Regions from separate parts of the Tatumella ptyseos genome, predicted to be linked through region 3. Evidence: predicted binding sites of a transcription regulator. Region 3 holds the regulator's gene; each other region holds the start of a gene.

What was found. Region 3 encodes LexA, which represses DNA repair genes until DNA is damaged. Its sites were predicted from a motif close to TNCTGTATGTACATACAGNA; they were not measured.
Region 1: the regulator LexA is predicted to act here: its motif matches at 1,461-1,480, upstream of QJR74_RS05670 (TfoX/Sxy family DNA transformation protein).
Region 2: the regulator LexA is predicted to act here: its motif matches at 818-837, upstream of dinB (DNA polymerase IV).

Annotation. Positions count from the first base shown of each region.
Region 1 is NZ_CP130649.1:1,176,629-1,178,902, reverse strand. It holds gene yccS (YccS family putative transporter) at 1-662, shown strand, start outside; gene QJR74_RS05670 (TfoX/Sxy family DNA transformation protein) at 637-1,287, opposite strand; gene QJR74_RS05665 (SulA-like leucine-rich domain-containing protein) at 1,495-1,986, shown strand.
Region 2 is NZ_CP130649.1:2,337,518-2,339,791, reverse strand. It holds gene dpaA (peptidoglycan meso-diaminopimelic acid protein amidase) at 1-565, opposite strand, end outside; gene dinB (DNA polymerase IV) at 865-1,920, shown strand; gene QJR74_RS11175 (alpha/beta hydrolase) at 1,911-2,274, opposite strand, start outside.
Region 3 is NZ_CP130649.1:316,795-319,068, reverse strand. It holds gene dinF (MATE family efflux transporter DinF) at 1-991, opposite strand, end outside; gene lexA (transcriptional repressor LexA) at 1,002-1,616, opposite strand; gene QJR74_RS01650 (diacylglycerol kinase) at 1,705-2,085, opposite strand; gene plsB (glycerol-3-phosphate 1-O-acyltransferase PlsB) at 2,210-2,274, shown strand, end outside.

The DNA.
Region 1 (2,274 bases), 860 kb from region 3:
CAACACTCTTTATCACACTAATGGTGTTGTTCTGTTTCAATCTACTCGGTGAAGGCTTCAATGTCGCGCTACCACGAATTATCGATACGTTGATAGGATGTGGGTTGGCTTGGCTTGCAGTGACCTTCATTTTTCCAGATTGGCACTATCGGCAATTTTCTGCCGTTATCAGTAAAGCCTATAGGGCAAACGCTCGTTATCTCAAGGCAGTCACACAACAGTATAAAGAAGGTAAAGATAATCGAGTTTCCTATCGTATTGCACGCAGGGACGCACATAATGCTGATGCAGAACTGGCTTCAGTTATCACTTCAACAGAAAACAGAATGTGGCCATCATCAGATGCTAAAGAAGCCTCCTTTTCAATCCTCTGCACTAATCACAGCCTACTGAGCTATATCGCGGCATTGGGGTCCCATCGGCAACGCACCTATAATCCTCAACTGTTGGAACTTCTTTTTGCACTTTCTGCTTGTGCAGAAGATTATGAGAAGTTTAGTGATGAAGAAATCCAACAAACACTGAATACGCTAACAACATTAGCGAATTCAATAGTGATTGAAGATGAGCCACAAAAAGCCCTGATTATTCAACAAGTTTCACTTATCATTAATACTTTAAGGGAGTTAAATAAAGTTAAAGAGCCACTCCTAACCTTCTAATACCGCTAACACTACTTTGCGTCGAGTGTGCAGTGAACTCTTTATGCCAAGCCATAAGTCCTTCGCGAATATGATGGGGTATTACAGCATGATGTAACCCCATTATAGCTCCCTGCAGATAGTAGAGAGTGGATAGTCCTAAATGCTTATTAAGTTGATGCATCAATATCCAGCTCTGTTCAACACCTGTTTGCCGAAGTTGTTCCTCAGTATGAATACCGACTTCTTTTAACAACGTTTCGAAACGAATACCTAAGTTCGGTAAATCCTTTAACCGACGATGAGATTGCTTATAAATTCTACAATTCTTGGCATCGACTAATGCTGAACGGGAGAGTTTCAATAGGTTGACTTCGTCACACCATAACTCGCTATCTACTGCAAAGTAATTCAGCGATACGGCACTGCCTCTTTTGCAAAACTCGAAAGGCGTAAGGGGGCGGCAAGCTAGATAGAAAGACATCGCCTCGCTCCCCCTTAAATAAACCGTACCCTGTTTGACCAAAGCAAATACAACCCCATCAATTGATAAAGAATAGCCGCCAAACTGCGTTTTGAAGTCAATATCCCCTAAAAGGGTAATTTTTTTCTTAAACTGAACAATACATTCCTGAGAACTAATCATTGTGATCCTCCTGATCAAGAACAACCTAAGCCATTGATATGAATATCCTTATTAACCCTTTTACCTTAAATAACTTAAAGTACATGTTCAATTAATAATTATAAAATGCTCGGGATACATTCCAAATCTGACCAAAGGTGAAAGAAATGATTGATCTTTAGGGTAAGTCGAATTACTGTATATACATACAGTACACAGGAGCTAATCATGACCATCCCCCATTCTGTTAATGATTTTTCAAAGCAAATACATACTATGCCTAAGGTCTCTCCATCGGTAAGCGGTATAAATCAAATTTGCTATGATAATGCCTCGCCTGCCTTACTTAACTTACTCCTTTTACCGGCAGTGAAGCAGCTTGGTGAACAAGCGAAATGGATGTTGTGGCTAACTCCTGAGAATAAATTGGATCGTTCTTGGTTAGAGCACTCAGGGATTTCTTTAAATAAATCAGTACAAATCCCTTTGCTAACCGATGATCAAAAGATTGATTCTATGATTCGAGCTATAAAATCCGAGAATTATAGTGTTATTACTGTATGGTTAAACAGTACATTGACAGTTGAACAACAAAACAGCCTCAATTTTCTTGCTAAAGAGTCAGATACAGTGGTGTTTATTTTGCACAAAAATCCCCCACTTACTCCTTCGGCCAGACAAATAACTCAGCAAAAAATTCCAACTTTTGCATTTCTTTAGATTTATTGAGATTTTTCTGAACAATTTTTTTATCAAAATTTATTCTGACCTAATTATTTACCGTTTTCAGGCAGGACAACGTTTCCAAGGCCTATCCAGTTTTTTATCACGAATGAAGTTCAGTTTTAAATGTAACTGAATGTGTATAAAATGCTGTTTTTTACTGTACATCGTTATATCTTACTTGTAAGTTTTTAAACACGTTGTAGACTTTAGCTCGCTAGGGTGCTCTAAAACCTCCAGTTTTAGCTGAGTATAAAACGAGCGAAAAAGACCCAGCAAAGAATT
Region 2 (2,274 bases), 1.2 Mb from region 3:
CAGCATAGCGACGCATGTTATCATCGGTCATACGGAACGGATAAATATTCACTTCAATCTGTGTTTGTCCGTTGTTAAAGGCGGCCGTTACATACTTAAAGATCTGGTCGATACCACTATTCGTCATGGCATAGCAGCCAATAGAGACACAATCTCCGTGTATCATCAAATAGTTGCCGTTATAACCATTGGCCCTGTCATATTGATTAGGAAAACCTAAATTAATGGCGCGGTAATAATGACTATCAGGGTGCAGCTGCGAAGCCCCGATGGTATAGAAGCCTTCTGGGCTTTTAAAATCACCTTGAACCCGTTTAGGACCTAAGCCACCTGAGAATTTACAAATATTAAAGCGATTGAGTAGGCGGAACTGGTTACCCACCTTGGCATAAAGTTCAAGCGTACGCTCAGACTTAAAAATCTGGATAAATACCGGTGAACCGATCAGTTCAGTTTTAAGTTGATCGCTGACAGGTGCTTGTAATGCATTAGAAAGTGGAACGACTTCTTGTGAGAACGCGTTACAGGAAAACAATATCGCAAAAATGAGTGCGAAAATACGCATACTGGGTATACCTTGATGACAATCATGAGGACGGTCTGCAATCGGATAACAGACTATTGCAGTAGAACGGTTTATCTGCGCAACATTATCACTGTTATGGCTTTAATCAAGTCTTCATCTGCCTTTTTTTGTTAAAAAAAATGAGCTAAGAATTTATAAGTAACACCGCTCGCATTCTTCTTTTGCCACCGAGTCGTTTTGATCTATCGCTTCCCCACTTATCGCCTTTATGAGGCAATATCTTGCATTGGTATCTGGTTATTTATACAGTATGCTAGTGATAAGTCTGAGAGGGAAATATGCGTAAAATTATTCATGTCGATATGGATTGTTTTTATGCAGCGGTTGAAATGAGAGATAATCCTGCTCTGCGGGATATTCCTATTGCAATCGGCGGGAGTCGAGAACGGCGGGGAGTAATTAGTACCGCTAATTATCCGGCACGCCTGTATGGCGTGAAAAGTGCTATGCCAACAGCCACCGCATTAAAGTTATGTCCTCAATTGACCCTACTTCCTGGCCGATTTGACGCATACAAGCAAGCCTCTGCCCAAATACAGCAAATATTTAAGCGTTATACTTCAAAAGTAGAGCCTCTTTCTCTGGATGAAGCTTACCTTGATGTCACTGAATGCCTTGCTTGCCAAGGCTCCGCAACATTAATAGCGGAAGAGATCCGCCGCTCCATTTTCGATGAAACCGGGCTGACAGCTTCAGCAGGTGTGGCGCCAATTAAATTTCTAGCCAAGATTGCTTCTGAAGTGAATAAACCTAATGGGCTGTATGTGATCCCACCACACCAGGTCGACTCTTTTTTACAGACGCTTCCCTTAGCTAAGATCCCAGGAGTGGGGGAGGTCTCTTCACGAAAATTAGCCGATTTAGGCCTTTACACTTGCGCTGACATTCAGAAGGTTGAGCTGAGCTTTTTGTTAAAAACCTTCGGTAAATTTGGGAGAAGTCTATGGGAAAAAAGTCAAGGTATCGATACGCGAGACGTTGACGGCCATCGACTGCGTAAGTCTGTTGGTGTCGAGACCACGCTTTCTACTGATATCGAACAGTGGGGGCAATGTTTGGATGTCATTGAAAAATTGTACACAGAACTCGAACGTCGGTTACGTCTCGTCCGTCCCGATTTACGGATCGCACGTCAGGGCGTTAAATTCAAGTTTTCAGATTTTCAACAAACGACACTTGAACATATATGGACTGAACTGACGAAGCAGGATTTTATCGACCTTGCCTTTAAACTCTGGGAACAGCGGCGTCAGGGGCGTTCGGTCAGGCTGATTGGCCTACATGTCAATCTGCTTGACCCGCAAGTTGAGCGTCAATTACCGCTTCAATTATGAACTGGCAGCTGCTTGAGCCAAGTAAGGTAGTGTTGTGGCCAAGCGGAGTCGGGCATGCCTTTTCGTCCTAATCCAAAACCATGGCCTCCCGTTGTGTAGCGTATCCATGTCATAGGAACATGATGTTGACCCGCTGCCTGATGAAGTAAAACACCATTCTGAGGCGGCGCAATAGGGTCATCTTCGCTTTCGACAACGAATAAAGGGGGAGAAAAATCATGGATAGCATATTGTACCGACCATTTTTTTTCTTCTTGGCGTGTCGCATGATGCCCAGCAAGGACCCGATGCGTCGCACTGTGATCGAGGGGAGGTTCAACAGAGATAATTGGGTAGATTAACGCCACACCCTCA
Region 3 (2,274 bases):
CATAAACACCACTAAAGAGTAATGCTACGGTAATAGCTTGCTTACAGGCTGAATGCCAAATAGCGGATAAGGCGTCGGCATTTCGCTCGCCAAAGGCCTCTCCTGCCACGGATTCAACAGCATACGCAAATCCATCCAGTGCATAGGAGGTAAAGGTCAAAAACATCAGTAATATCGCATTGACTGCAACGATATTCGTTCCCAATCGCGCGCCAATAATGGTAAAGCTGATCAGACAAAGTTGTAGGAGTAATGATCGTAATAAGATATCGCGATTTAAGCGGAAAAGCCGAGCTAGCCCATGACCTAATTGCGATATTCGGGGAATAAGCGATAGGTTGCGTTGTTGTGCTGCCCGCCAGACTAAATAGAGGCCCAATAGCAGGCTAGCATATTCTGCAATAACGGTCGCCGCGGCGGCACCACTCACCGCATAATGCCAATGTAAGACAAAGAGAAGTTCCAAAATAATATTTACCGCATTCCCCCCAATCAAGAGAATAAGCGGTGCTTTTGCATACTGCACGCCTAATAACCAGCCAAGAATCACCATATTTACCAAGGTGGCCGGAGCGCTAAGCCAACGAATAGAAAGAAATAAGCTCGCTTGATGATGGGTTGCTTGCTGAGGACCCATTACACTTAGAATTAGTTCAGTAATCGGCTGACGGAACAGCGCGAAGATAAATCCAACAAACAGGGCGAGGATTAGAGGCTGAAAAAGTGCTTGGACTAATTTCTGCTGATTTTTTTCTCCCCAAGCCTGCGCTGTCATTCCTGTCGTCCCCATTCTTAAAAACAGAAATAACATGAAGACAAAACTTGTCGCACTGCTGCCAATCGCCACACCGGCTAAGTAGACTTCACTACTCAAGTGTCCAATCACCATGGTGTCGACAAGCCCCAGTAAAGGGACCGAAATATTGGAAAGGATCATCGGTACGGCGAGTTGCCAGAGCTTTTTATCCGTTACCGTAAATCCTTTCAGCATCAACGTTTTCCTATAGCCATTCGCCATTACGAATAATACCGACCGCCAATCCTTCAATCATTAAACTTTGTTGGCGGGTATCAACAACTATTGGACTAAACTCACTATTTTCAGGGAGAAGATGAACGGTACTTCCCTCTTTTTTCCAACGCTTCACCGTCACTTCATCATCAATACGCGCGACAACAACTTGTCCGTTACGAACTTCTTGTGTTTTATGAACAGCGAGAAGGTCACCATCCATTATGCCGATATCTTTCATCGACATCCCACTTACGCGAAGTAAAAAATCCGCATTGGGTTTGAATAATGCGGGGTCGACATGGTAGTGGCTTTCAATATGTTCTTGCGCAAGGATCGGTTCCCCTGCTGCGACGCGTCCAATCAGGGGGAGGCCTTCAGCTTCTGGCTCTTCCAGTAACAAGCGAATTCCCCGTGAAGCCCCTGAGACAATCTCAATAACACCTTTGCGCGCAAGGGCTTTTAAATGTTCTTCCGCCGCATTAGGCGAGCGAAAACCGAGTTGCGAAGCAATCTCCGCACGGGTCGGAGGCATACCAGTTTGATTTATGTGATCACGAATCAGGTCATAAACCTGCTGTTGCCTTGCTGTTAACGCTTTCATCCGACCCCCTGGTTGTTTATACAGTCTCTGTGAGTATATACAGGTATTTTATAAATAGAAACCAGCATCACGGATAAATTGGACTGGGCTAATGGAAATAATAGTGCCAACTCTCAACGAGTAATGCTATCCAGACCACTAATGACCAAAGTAATGCGAGCAACACTGCTGCAGATCCCATATCTTTAGCACGACCACAGAGTGTATGCCACTCATCACCAAACCGGTCGACTACCGCTTCAATCGCACTGTTTATTATTTCAACGATAATCACTAACACCATTGAACCAATCAAAACCAGCTTGGCAAGCACCGATACGGGGAGTAACAAGGCAATAAATGTACCAATAATGCCAAGTACGACTTCTTGTCGAAAAGCAGCCTCATACTTCCAAGCAGCTTTGTAACCTTTCCATGAATAACCAGCTGCGTTAATAATTCGACGTAGCCCGGTAACTTGGTTAGTCATTAACGGTATTCTCCTTCTAGAGCTGTGATAGAGCCCGATATTACATTTTTAGTGGACAGATCTTCGCGAAGCTTTCTGTTATCATGGCAGCGCTTTGCTCATTTAAGAGGCTATGAATTCAACTATGTCAGGTTGGCGTGAATTACTTTATAAATTACTAAACTTACCCCTCTCTTTTATCGTTAAAAG